3 regions of the Alteromonas sp. AWQ4_252 genome follow, and region 1 is predicted to be linked to each of the others. Evidence: predicted binding sites of a transcription regulator. Region 1 holds the regulator's gene; each other region holds the start of a gene.
What was found. The regulator ArgR, encoded in region 1, controls arginine synthesis, uptake and breakdown. The targets are predictions, from matches to a motif close to ANTGAATANNTATTCANT.
Positions count from the first base shown of each region.

Region 2: the regulator ArgR is predicted to act here: its motif matches at 2,511-2,528, upstream of ACXACM_RS09850 (OadG family protein).
Region 3: the regulator ArgR is predicted to act here: its motif matches at 3,527-3,544, upstream of gltB (glutamate synthase large subunit).

Region 1 covers NZ_JBSWSV010000001.1:4,622,004-4,626,618, reverse strand. Annotated here, with positions in the region: gene ACXACM_RS20240 (peptidase domain-containing ABC transporter) at 1-1,870, shown strand, start outside; gene argR (transcriptional regulator ArgR) at 1,906-2,370, opposite strand; gene mdh (malate dehydrogenase) at 2,594-3,532, shown strand; gene ACXACM_RS20225 (flavodoxin domain-containing protein) at 3,643-4,615, opposite strand, start outside.
Region 2 covers NZ_JBSWSV010000001.1:2,222,196-2,226,810, forward strand. Annotated here, with positions in the region: gene alaS (alanine--tRNA ligase) at 1-1,531, shown strand, start outside; gene csrA (carbon storage regulator CsrA) at 1,662-1,856, shown strand; tRNA gene ACXACM_RS09835 (tRNA-Ser) at 2,016-2,106, shown strand; tRNA gene ACXACM_RS09840 (tRNA-Arg) at 2,148-2,224, shown strand; tRNA gene ACXACM_RS09845 (tRNA-Arg) at 2,274-2,350, shown strand; gene ACXACM_RS09850 (OadG family protein) at 2,627-2,887, shown strand; gene oadA (sodium-extruding oxaloacetate decarboxylase subunit alpha) at 2,909-4,615, shown strand, end outside.
Region 3 covers NZ_JBSWSV010000001.1:4,174,392-4,179,006, reverse strand. Annotated here, with positions in the region: gene gltB (glutamate synthase large subunit) at 1-3,381, opposite strand, end outside; gene arcB (aerobic respiration two-component sensor histidine kinase ArcB) at 4,397-4,615, shown strand, end outside.

The DNA.
Region 1 (4,615 bases):
CCCCTGTATCTTACATTGGGATCTCACCCATTTTGTAGTGCTAAAAAAGGTGAGAAAAGGAAGTGTAGAGGTTCACGACCCAGCCATGGGTGCCCGACGTTACTCATTGGATGTATTTTCCCAACACTTTACAGGCGTGGCACTGGAGTTAATGCCTACAAGCAGGTTTAGAACTAAGAATACCCGGGTAAAGATGGGCTTATCAGATTTCTATTCCTCAATTAGCGGGCTTAAGTCTGCGTTGGGCAAGGTATTTCTTTTGTCGTTACTGCTACAAGCGTTCGCTATCGCCAGCCCATACTACATGCAACTCGTGATAGACGAGGTCATACTAACGCACGATGGCAACCTGCTTCATGTGCTGGCTTTGGGGTTTGGTTTGCTGGCAATGATAGAAATGTTCACTGGTGCATTGCGAAGTACACTGCTCCTGCACTTTGGCAATATGATGAGCATTCAGTTGGGCGCCAACTTATTTCACCACTTAGTACGACTACCCCTTCAATATTTTGAGAAGCGTCATATGGGTGATGTGGTTTCACGGTTTGGCTCTTTGCAACAGGTCAGGCAGTTGCTAACCCAAGGTATCATTGAAGCCATGATTGACGGAGTCATGGCTGTTACTACACTTATCATGATTTTTTTGTACAGCCCGTTGTTAAGCGTAGTCGTACTTGTGGCCATATGCTTATACGCCGTTTTTAGAATTGTTATGTTTCGGCCGTTACGTCAATTGACCGAGGAAATGATTGTCTGCCAGGCGAAAGAGCAGTCGAACTTTATGGAAACTGTTCGAGGCATCCAAACAATAAAGTTATTCGGTCGGGAAGTACAACGGCAAGGGATCTGGCAAAACCGATTTGCAGATAGTCTGAATGCTGCAATTAAAGTCGGACACCTGAACATTGGTTACGACACCTTTAATAAACTAGTGTTCGGCATGGAAAATGTACTTGTTGTGTATTTGGCCGCTCTACTGGTTATTGACGGCGACATTACAGTGGGGATGTTATTTGCGTTTATGTCTTTCAAACGCCAGTTTACTGAGAAAACAGCCGCATTAATTGAAAAAGTTATCGAGTTTAAGATGGTAGGCTTGCACCTGAACCGGTTGGCCGATATTTCACTGGCCAAAAAAGAGGTGAATGTCAGTGGTAGTGCGCCTACTCATTCGATGTCCGGGGCGTTGTCGTTAAACAATTTATGTTACCGCTACAGCGATAATGAACCGTCTGTTTTCGAACAACTCTGCCTTGAGGTTGATGCCGGTGAATCACTGGCTATTGTGGGCCCTTCCGGAGGGGGGAAAACTACGCTGTTAAAGTTAATGCTGGGCTTGTTTACCCCGCAGGAAGGGTCTGTCGAAGTGGACGGTGTGGATATCAGGCATCTTGGTCTGGTTGAATATCGGCAGCAAATAGCAGCGGTAATGCAAAACGATCAACTGTTGTCGGGCTCCGTTGCAGATAACATTTGCTTCTTTGCGCCAGCGCCGAATATGGAAAAAGTTGCATGGGCTGCGTCTGTCGCTGCAATTCACGCAGATATCATGGCCATGCCCATGGGATACAATACACTGGTAGGAGATATGGGTGCAGCTCTTTCAGGGGGGCAGATACAGCGATTACTTTTGGCCAGAGCACTGTATCGCGAGCCAAAAATTCTATTTATGGATGAAGCGACCAGTCATCTTGATACGCAATTAGAAGCATCAGTGAATAGCGCTATTAAAGCGCTAAATATAACAAGGGTTATTATTGCTCACCGACCTGAAACTATTGCCAGTGCTGATAGGGTTGTTGCACTGGTGAATGGAAGTTTAGTGCCACTGTCCAAGCAGAATAAGGCAATGGCAATAAACGGTGTTTGAATGGCGGGTGAGAGTATGTGCTGGCCCCGCAAGTGTTAAACGTTTTCGAATAAATCCTCTACACGTTGTCGTAAGTCTTCAATTTCACTCACGTCTGCCGGTGCAATAAATATGGTATCGTCGCCGGCAATAGTACCGAGAACGCCGTCTTTTTGACTCAGAGAGTCCAGCAAACGCGCGATAAGCTGCGCTGCGCCTGGGCTGGTTCTTATGATCACCATGACATTATTATGTACAATGTCCAGAACGAGTTGCTTAAGCGGGCTTTTGGCGGTGGGCATACCGAGTTCTGGCGGTAAACAGTACACCATATCGCCTCTGGCATTGCGGGTACGAACAGCACCAAATTTGCTTAGCATGCGGGATACTTTGGACTGGCTGATATTGTCAAAATCTTGAGATTTTAACGCGTCTACAATCTCGCCCTGAGATCCATAACTTTCTGCTTTTAGGATCTCTTTAAAGGCTTTGATTAATTTTTCTTGTTTTAAATTGGCCATATTTTCCTGTCGTTATTGGTGTTAACGGGTACTTAACGTTATTATTGTGCCGTAGCCTTCAGCTAATCGCAATCAAAATGCATATTCATGCATTAAAATGCATAATTTTGCGGTGAATGCCCGATATTCATGCATAAGACCATTGTGTGATTGAGTTTTTTTGCGCGTTGCTTTACTGTGACGCTCCGTTTTATGACGAGTATATATCCATAGGAGAAATGGTATGAAAGTAGCCGTGTTAGGTGCTGCCGGTGGTATTGGTCAAGCGCTGTCATTGTTGTTGAAAACACAATTGCCAGCAGGTTCTGAGCTAGCGTTGTACGACGTAGCGCCAGTTGTACCTGGTGTAGCCGTAGATCTGAGCCACATCCCCACAGCGGTGAAAGTTACCGGTCATGGGAAAGATGACTTGGGTGGTGCACTTACTGGTTGTGACGTGGTATTAATTCCAGCGGGTGTTCCTCGCAAGCCGGGAATGGATCGTTCTGACCTGTTCAACATTAACGCCGGTATTGTTAAAGCGCTTATCGAAGGCGTAGCTGAGCATTGTCCTTCAGCTTGTGTGGGCATTATCACTAACCCGGTAAATACCACCGTTGCTATTGCCGCTGAAACGTTGAAAGAAAAAGGCGTTTACGACAAAAACAAACTCTTCGGTGTTACGACTCTTGACGTGATCCGTGCTGAAACTTTTGTTGCCGAGCTTAAAGATCTGGACGTGTCCAGCGTACACGTGCCGGTAATTGGTGGCCACTCAGGTACGACTATCTTGCCTCTGTTAAGCCAGGTTGAAGGTGTTAGCTTCACTGATGAAGAAGTAGCAAGCCTCACTACTCGTATCCAGAATGCAGGAACTGAAGTTGTTGAAGCTAAAGCCGGTGGCGGCTCTGCAACCCTTTCTATGGGTCAGGCTGCTGCGCGCTTCTGCCTGTCTTTAGTTGCAGCAATGCAGGGCGAGAATGTTGTTGAATACACCTACGTGCAAACTGACGACAGCGACGATGCTGCATTTTTTGCTCACCCAGTGCGTTTAGGGCCAAACGGTGTTGAAGAAATCCTGCCTTACGGCGATTTAAGCGATTTCGAGCAAAAAGCGAAAGAAGACATGCTGGAAGGTTTACGGGGTGACATCAAAATTGGTGTTGAATTCGTAAATAGCTAAGTCAGCTAGCAAGAGTACGAGTGATATCGACTCTGTTCTTTTAAATGCCAGTCAGTGAATAACAGACTGGCATTTTTATTTTTAGCTTATCTAAACAGCTGCACTGCGCTTTAGTAGATATCTCTGTGATAACGATGATGATCTGTTAAGCGTTGTAAATTGTCTTCTCCCAATATACTCGTCAGCGCCTCGTGTACGCTTTCTCCCATTCCTTCGTAACTGCCACAGACGTATATTTGCAACCCTTCTTTGATGAGTTTGCGTATTTCCTCACCGCTCTCAAGAAGTTTGTCCTGCACGTATTGTGGGCGGCCAGGACATCGGGAAAACACACTATCGATTCGAATTTCATTGGCGTGGGAGTGTGGCAGAGGAAGTGCCTTGTTAACGATGTCGTCCTGGTGTGGTTCCCGTTCTCCATAAATCACCCAGAGCAGGGAAGGCGTAACTGCCAGGCTGGGATCAGTAAACTTGGCAAACTGTGCCCGCAGGCCGGCCAAACCACTGCCAGCACCTATGAGAAGAAGAGGGGCTTTACCTACCGGAAGATGGCAGATGGGATTAACGCGAATTCTGCCTTTAATTACAGTATTTTCCTGAGCAAACTTTGTAAGCCAACCTGACGCAATACCCAATCTTTCGTTGTCGAACACCTGCCGACGGACGATGAGACGTAAGGTGCCTTCTTCAGGAATAGAGGCAATGGTGTAACTTCGGGTAGTTAAAGCCGGTAGCGCTGTAAGTAAATCCGCTGGGTCTGTATCTGGACCGGGAGCAACAAGCTGCCTTGTTGCTAACCACTGGCGGGCACGCCAACTGTGGTTGTTTGCTTCAAATGAGAAACTACCATCGATTTCATGGGTTTGTAGCCATTTTTCTACTGCATCTGCGCTATTTTGCGGCAGTACATCCAAAATATCCCCAGCCTGCCAATCGCTACCTTCTGCAGAAAGTCGAATATCAAACAATGGATGACCTGGGCCATGGTTTAACTGTTGACGAGAGGTGAGCTTGAATGAACTGAAAGCGCTGTCGTTGTTCTTGATATTAGCAGGGGATCCGGTTTCGCCTTTTGCGTGATCA
Region 2 (4,615 bases), 2.4 Mb from region 1:
ACAGTTTAGTAAAACGCTGGAGCGGGGCATGACAATGCTCAACGAGGCCATTGCTGAACTGAGCGGTGATACCTTGCCTGGCGACGTAGTATTTAAATTGTACGATACCTATGGCTTTCCTGTCGATTTAACCAATGATGTCGCCCGCGAACATGACGTGAAAATAGACGAAGCCGGGTTTGACGAATGTATGAAGGCGCAGCGAGCCCGTGCTCAGAAGGCCAGCAACTTCGGTGCAAATTACAACGATATGGTAAAAGTAGAGCACGAAACAGCGTTTACCGGTTATACCGATGTCGATGGGCAGGGAAATGTACTTGAGCTGATTTTCGACAACGCGTTTTGCGATGTGCTAACTGACGGACAGGAAGGCATTGTAGTACTGGATAAAACGCCATTTTATGCAGAATCTGGTGGACAGGCGGGAGACCGTGGTTTACTCAAAGTGGCAAATGGAGAGTTTGTCGTAACGGACACCCAGAAAATGGGTAATGCTTTTGCTCATAAAGGTAAAGTAGTTGGTGAAATCCGCAAGGGTGAACTCGCTGGGGCGGCCATCGATACAGTGAATCGTGAAGCTATCAAGAAAAATCACAGTGCTACTCACCTCTTGCATGCAGCATTGCGAGAAATCCTCGGTGATCATGTTACCCAGAAAGGCTCGCTCGTGGAGGCACAGCGCATGCGTTTCGACTTTTCGCATTTTGAAGGTGTGACCAACGAACAACTGATGACGATTGAAAGTCGGGTTAATGAAGAAATTCGCGCTAACCACGTCTTACAAACCAAGCTGATGGAATTGGACGAAGCTAAAGCGTCAGGGGCCATGGCATTGTTTGGTGAAAAGTACGATGAAAAGGTTCGCGTTGTGACCATGGGGCCGTTTTCTGTTGAACTTTGTGGTGGAACTCACGTCAACAGAACAGGGGATATTGGCTTATTCAAAATCACCTCAGAAGCGGGGATCGCTTCCGGTGTTCGTCGCATAGAAGCGATAACCGGCGCAAGTGCCATTGAGTTTGTCCAAAAGCAACAAACCTTATTGACGTCAGCCGCAGGGTTATTAAAAACAGACGTTGCAGGCTTAGTGGATAAAATAAGTGCAGTGCAGCAACAGGCAAAAGAGCTTGAAAAGGCCCTTACTGCTGCAAAGCAAAAGTTAGCTAGTCAGCAAGGTGCGGATATGCTTGCTCAAACCCAGGAAATTAACGGTACAAAAGTACTCGTTTCTGCGTTAGAGGGAGTGGAGTCCAAAGCATTGCGGGGTATGGTGGACGATCTTAAGAACCGAATTGGCGAAGGGATCGTAGTACTAGGTATGGCTGACGGTGGGAAAGTAAGCCTGATAGTCGGTGTGACTAAACAGCTAACCAGCAAAGTGAAGGCCGGTGAAGTTGTGAACTTCCTTGCTGCTCAGGTTGGTGGTAAAGGTGGCGGTCGCCCGGATATGGCACAGGCTGGCGGTAGTCAGCCGGAAAATCTTTCTGCTGCTTTGGCATCAATTAACGCATATCTGTCTGATAAGCTATAATTGACAAGTGTGAACGGTGAGTTTTTGAAGTGACACGAAAACAGGGAAACACTGTAGCTGATATCGGGTCGTGCCGATATGGGCAAATATGTGAGGGATATGTTCAAAATTAAGGACCAGGAGCAAGCGAATGCTTATATTGACTCGTCGTGTGGGTGAAACTCTGATGGTGGGTGACGATGTTACTGTCACTGTGCTGGGAGTTAAGGGTAATCAGGTACGAATTGGCGTAAATGCGCCGAAAGAGGTGTCTGTGCATCGTGAAGAAATTTACATGCGTATTCAGGCTGAGAAGGGGGGTCAGCCCGGAAACGTAGCTGAATAAAACCTTTTTTAAGGCCGGAGACCCCGGCCTTTATTGTGTTCTGAGTGTGGAAAGTTGGCTTTTTGAACGAATTGTTTAAAATCGCAGCATACGTTTCATTTTTCTGAAAAAAGGGTTTGACTCCACTCTAAGTATCAGTAAAATGCAGCACCACGTTACGGAGAGGTGGGTGAGTGGCTGAAACCAGTTCCCTGCTAAGGAACCATACGCATTACGCGTATCGAGGGTTCGAATCCCTCCCTCTCCGCCACTTATAAAGGTTGGAGTGGTGGCCAACAAACAGTTTATTGCGCGTGTGTAGCTCAGCTGGATAGAGTACCTGGCTACGAACCAGGCGGTCGGAGGTTCGAATCCTTCCACACGCGCCAACTTTTTAAAGCACCACCGTTTGCATTAGTATGCAAATGTACAGTTAAAGCGTGTGTAGCTCAGCTGGATAGAGTACCTGGCTACGAACCAGGCGGTCGGAGGTTCGAATCCTTCCACACGCGCCATATCAAGAAGCCCACCTTATGGTGGGCTTTTTTGTATGTAACGGAAAACCTCTCAGAATATTATTTCTCCCCTCGGTAACGCTGTAGCTTCATTGCACATGGTCTCGTCGCGCGATTCTGCGCATTTTCCATGAGATAAAGCACGGCATGAGATGATAATTGTGAATTACAATTCATAATTTTTGTCTAATTATGCAAAAAAGCTTGCTTTTTACTCATTGTCTTTGGCTTTTTATCATGGTACTTATTCATTTCTCGATTTAAAAGGGTACCTTCATGGATTCAACTTCACTGGCCGGGCCGCTCGCGGAAGCTGCCTCACTAATGCTTACAGGCATGGGGTTCGTGTTTGCTTTTCTTACTTTACTTATCGGTGGAGTGAAAGGCATTGCTTGGTTTTGTGAACGTTTTCCCGGGCCAGAGGTGCAATCTGCTGCGCCTTTGACAAAGTCTACCCGTGCAATTGACGATGCCGTCGACCAACCTACGTTGGCAGCAATAACCGCTGCCATCCATCAGCACCGAACAAAACAATAAAACTTAATTAGGGGAATTGTCATGTCTAAGCCGTTGGCTCTCACGGAACTAGTTTTGCGGGATGCGCATCAGTCGCTACTCGCAACCCGTCTGCGATTGGAAGATATGCTTCCTGTTGCCAGTAAGCTTGATGACGCAGGCTTTTGGTCTGTCGAGTCTTGGGGAGGTGCAACCTTTGACGCTTGTATTCGCTATTTGGGGGAAGATCCCTGGGAACGTATCCGGGCTCTGAAAAAAGCCATGCCGAAAACGAAGCAACAAATGTTACTTCGCGGTCAGAATCTTCTCGGGTATCGCCACTATGCCGATGACGTGGTGACAAAATTTGTCGAGCGGGCGCATGACAATGGCGTGGATGTTTTCCGAATTTTCGATGCTATGAACGATGTGCGGAATCTCAGTACAGCGGTAAAAGCCGCCATTGATTGTGGCGCACACGCCCAGGGTACTATTTCATACACTATCAGCCCTGTACACACCATTGATGGTTGGGTGGACATGGCAAAACAACTGGAAGATATGGGCGTTCATTCTATTTGTATTAAGGATATGGCCGGACTGCTTAAACCTTACGAATGTGAAACGCTTATCACCCGATTAAAAAACACGGTAGATGTTCCCATTGCAATGCAATGTCACGCTACCACAGGATTAAGCACGGCGACCTACCAAAAAGCTATCGATGCAGGTATCGATATGCTTGATACCGCAATATCCTCTATGAGTATGACATATGGACACACAGCAACTGAGACTATCGTTTCAGTTCTGGAAGGTACCCCACGGGATACCGGGCTATCGCTGGAAGGATTGGAAGAAATTGCAGCCTATTTCCGCGATGTACGAAAAAAGTATGCGCAATTTGAGGGCAGCTTAAAAGGTGTGGATGCGCGTATTCTATTAGCACAGGTCCCGGGCGGCATGCTCACTAATATGGAAAGCCAGTTGAAAGAGCAGGGGGCCGCAGATAAATTCGACGAAGTGTTGAAGGAAATTCCACGGGTTCGCGAAGATCTTGGTTTTATCCCTTTGGTTACACCAACTTCGCAAATTGTAGGCACACAGGCAGTGCTCAATGTACTTACCGGTGCACGTTACAAGAGTATCTCAAAAGAAACTGCCGGAGTATTAAAAGGCGAGTATGGCGCAACCGCGGCTCCCGTAGATGCAGATTTACAAACCAAGGTCCTGGATGGTGAGGAACCTGTTACCTGTCGCCCTGCAGATCTACTTGCTCCCGAAATGAACGAACTCGGTGAAGAACTGGGTGAATTGGCCAAAGAGAAAGGCTTTACTCTTGCTGAAGCGAAAGTGGATGATGTGCTCACCTATGCTTTATTTCCACAGATTGGTCTTAAGTTCCTTCAAAACAGAGGTAACCCCGACGCCTTTGAACCAGCTCCAGGCATTGACAATGCAACACCATCCTGCGATATCAAGCAGCAAGCTGTGTCCAACCCTACCCAGGCAGCTGCTTATGACGTGAAGGTTGATGGTAAGGTTTATCACGTCGAGGTGGCAGAGTCGGGTACGTTAACCAGCGTGACGCCAGCTACGGCCTCACCCCAGCCATCGTCTCAGGCTGCTCCTCCTGCAACAGGAGCCAGCATCAACGCTCCGCTTTCCGGCAATGTATTTAAAGTGCTGGTAGGGGAAGGTGACACAGTGCAAAACGATGATGTTGTGATTATTCTCGAAGCGATGAAGATGGAAACAGAAATTCGTTCA
Region 3 (4,615 bases), 450 kb from region 1:
GTCACGCAGTTTTTGATCTTGTGTTGCTACACCAGTAGCACAGTTATTCAAGTGGCAAATTCGCAGATATTTACACCCTAATGCCACCATGGGGCCCGTGCCGAAGCCAAAGCTTTCTGCTCCCAGACAAGCAGCTTTAATCACGTCCAGACCAGTCTTCAGACCACCATCGGTTTGCACCCGGACTTTGTGACGTAAGCCGTTCTCGATCAATGCCTGCTGTGTTTCTGCCAGGCCTAATTCGAAAGGACTTCCCGCGTATTTTACTGAAGTTAACGGGCTTGCACCCGTGCCGCCGTCATAGCCTGATATGGTAATGAGGTCTGCGTAGGCCTTAGCAACACCAGTGGCGATGGTGCCTACACCGGGCTCAGATACCAGCTTCACTGAAATCAGGGCAGACGGATTGACTTGTTTGAGGTCAAAAATAAGCTGCGCCAAGTCTTCAATTGAATATATATCGTGGTGTGGCGGTGGTGAAATTAAGGTTACTCCGGGTACAGAGAACCGCAATTGCGCAATGTATTTATTTACTTTGTCGCCAGGTAACTGACCACCTTCACCGGGTTTCGCTCCTTGGGCTACCTTGATTTGAATGACATTTGCATTCACCAGGTAATGGGGTGTAACGCCGAAGCGTCCCGACGCAACCTGTTTGATTTTAGAATTTTTCTCTGTGCCAAAACGAGAGGGGTGTTCACCACCTTCTCCCGAGTTCGACTGGCCGCCTAAGCGGTTCATAGCAATAGCCAGCGCCTCGTGAGCTTCAGGGCTTAACGCACCGATAGACATGGCGGCTGTGTCGAAACGGGGGAAGAGGTTCTCCGCGCCTTCCACTTCGCTAATATCTATGGCGTCGTTTGACGATTCCAGAGCAAGCAAATCACGGAAGTGAGAGGGAGAGCGCTCATTCACGTGCTTTGCATAAATTTGGTAGTCTGCGTAATCACCAGATACCACTGCGGTTTGAAGCGTTTTCACCACGTCAGGATTGTATGCGTGATATTCGCCATCGTGAACGTATTTCAGTAAACCGCCATGAGACAGAGGTTTCCGTTTCAGCCATGCTACCCGCGTAAGGTTGATGGCATCCTGCTCAAAATCGTCGAATCCGGCACCTTGAATGCGGGAGGTGACACCTTTAAAGCACAAATCCATCACGGCTTTGTTGATACCTATGGCTTCAAACAACTTGGCGGAACGGTAACTAGCTACCGTACTGATGCCCATTTTGGACATGATTTTATACAAGCCCTTATTGATACCTTTGCGGTAGTTTAGCACTGCATCGGTAACCGAGCAGCTCAGCTCGCCTTTTTCACACAACTGTTCAATGGTTTCATAGGCCAGGTAAGGATAAACCGCTGTGGCCCCTAGACCAATGAGTACGGCAAAGTGGTGAGGGTCACGCGCACTACCGGTTTCCACCACGATGTTTGCATCACAGCGCAGTTTGTTCTCAACCAGTCTGCGGTGAACCGCACCCGTTGCCATCGCTGCCGGGATAGTCAGTCTGTCTTTCTTAATGTTTCTGTCAGACAGGATCACAAATGCAGCGCGTTTCTGTTTTACAAGGTATTCAACTTCGTTGCAGATACGCTCTATTGCTTTGCGAAGACCTTCTTCCTGTTTGTACTGTAACTCTACTTTTTCTGAGTAATAGTGCTCAGGGTTAAACTCTCGCAGTTGCTTTAAGTCGGTATACACCAACACCGGAGAATTAAATAATACCCGGTTGGCGTAGCCTGAAGTTTCACTAAATACGTTTTGTTCCCGCCCGATACACGTTGCCAGTGACATCACGTGATTTTCCCGCAATGGATCGATAGGCGGGTTCGTTACCTGGGCAAATTGCTGACGGAAATAGTCATAAATGGTACGGGATTTTGACGACAACACGGCCATCGGGGTATCGTCACCCATTGAGCCAACCGCTTCCTGACCATCTTTGGCCAGCACTTTAACCACTTGCTGAATTTCTTCATAGCTGTAGTTAAAGAGCTTGTGGTAAACAGCAATCGTGTCGTCATTAAACACGCGCTTGCCAAGTTCGGAAGAATCGACTTCTTCAATGGGGGCTAGGCGTCGGATATGTTTTTCCAACCATTCTTTGTATGGGTGGCGGTCTTTTAAATCAGCATCAATTTCATTGGAGCGCCAGATCTTACCGTTATAGGTATCAACCGCGAGCATTTCGCCCGGACCAACGCGGCCTTTTTCAACCACATCGCTTTCGTTGTAATCCCAGATCCCCACTTCTGAAGCCAGGGTAATAAAGCCATTTTTGGTGATGACATAACGAGCCGGGCGCAAGCCGTTGCGGTCAAGGTTACACGCAACGTGTCTACCGTTGGTCATAACAATACCTGCCGGGCCATCCCAGGGTTCCATGTGCATGGAGTTAAACTCGTAAAATGCACGAAGATCGTCGTCCATGGTGGCGTTGTTCTGATACGCAGGCGGAACGAGCAGACGCATGGCGCGGAACAAATCCATACCACCGGCAAGGAAAAGTTCTAGCATATTATCTAAAGACGATGAATCTGAACCCTCTGTATTTACAAAAGGTGCTGCGTCTTTTAGATCAGGGATGAGCGGTGTGGCAAATTTGCCGGAGCGGGCCATTGCCCAATCGCGGTTACCTTTAATGGTGTTGATTTCACCATTGTGAGCTAAGAAGCGGAAAGGTTGAGCCAAAGGCCATTTAGGTAAGGTGTTTGTAGAAAAGCGCTGGTGGAATACGCAAATCGCACTCTTCAAGCGCTCGTCGGCCAGATCGGCATAAAACGCAGGTAGGTCACGGGGCATGACCAAGCCTTTGTAGATCGTAACCAAACCTGAGAGGCAGGCTACGTAAAAATCCGGGTCGGTTTCTAGACGCTTCTCAGCACGTCGGCGAACCATATATAGGCGGCGTTCCAAATCACGCTTGCGCCAGCCTGCCGGCGCGTTTACGAAAACCTGCTCGATTTGGGGCACACCTGTAAGGGCAAGTTCACCAAGAACACTACGGTCGACTGGCACTTCACGCCAACCCACCACTGTTAATGTTTCTTTTTCCAGCTCTTCGTTTAGTACGTCTCGGGCTTTTTGTGCCAAGGTATCGTTCTGACTTAGGAAAATCATGCCTACAGCATACTTTTTACTAAGCTTCCAACCCTGTTCTTCAGCTATCTCACGAAAAAAAGCGTCTGGTTTTTGCAATAGCAATCCACAGCCATCGCCTGTTTTACCATCAGCAGCAATACCACCACGATGCTGCATTCGGTCCAGGCCCTGAATTGCAGTTTCTACCAGCACATGACTGGCCTCCCCGTGAGTGTGGGCGATGAGACCAAAGCCACAGTTATCCCGGGAATCGTTGGGATTATATAAACTCATCTTAAAAAAACTCCTTCAACCTTCGACTGGGCAAGGTATCTGCCGGATCGCCGCCAGTATATGGGACGCATCACAAACGTTCTTGTGACGTTCAATTGAACGCCTGATTATTTGATTTTTTATTATTAGAAAATGCCAGTCGCTAACCGCATTTTTATGCACTATTGCACCGCGGGCCGTACAAAATACATACATTGCTTTGCAAAAGCAAATGATAAAAAGCGAAGGCGACAATTCTTCCGGGTATTCTTATTATATTGTTATATTTATCAGTGTCTTAAATAAAAATTAAAGATGTGCGAATTTTGTTCGTTACGCTTAAAATTGGTTCAGTAGAATTTGTAAGCGCATTGCAAGTGACAATTCTATTTTGCACATAATGAATAAACATTCGGTATGTTTGCGTATTTATTAGGAATATCGGGCATGAAGTGAATGTTTATTTTACTTGTTTTAAAAATATACAGGGGAGTTGTTGATAGTGCAAAGGTTTGCTTGTAAACGTACATATCAAAAATGTCGTTGTTGGGGAAAGGTCTGCACGTTTTAGTAATGTTCCGGGCGGTCACGCATAGGCGCATTATTTAAATACTGGTATTTACTAATTATGGCTAAGATTTTGCTTTATTTAAGGGGTAATCAGGTAACGCCACAAACCTGTGGCGCCTATTAGTAGCAAAACAAGGTGGGTAGAAGGCTTGATAGCCCCTTTGATGAAAATATAAATTTGGAGATAATATTATGTTTTACAGTATTTTAGATGAAGATGATATGGACGGCATTGCAGTGCCAGGGTACAACTAAATGCCCGGTGAACAGGTGGCTACCGGTTTAATTCATTTGACTGTACGCCGCCTTGCCCTTTTTTAGTGCAGCTGTGTAGCTAATTTACAACACCTTCCACCCTTCTACTGCGTTCTGCTTTCGGTATTTCCATGAAACTCAGTGGGCTTTGCCTGTCTGACGTGATATAAGTGCTACTAACTTAAGATTTTTATTTTTGTAGTTCGTTGCTATGCATCAAGATTCCCCAAACGACTCATGGGCAATTAGATTTGCTCAATTCATTAAGCGATTCGGCACGTTAAAGCTCAGTATCGTATTTATCGTTGTTACTCTCGTGTTTACCCTTGTTGGTTCATATGTCATACGTGTGGCACTGGGTTACGAAGTCCAGCCTGACGATTTTATCATCGCTGTGGTACTGACTTTAATGTCTGCGCCATGGGTCCTT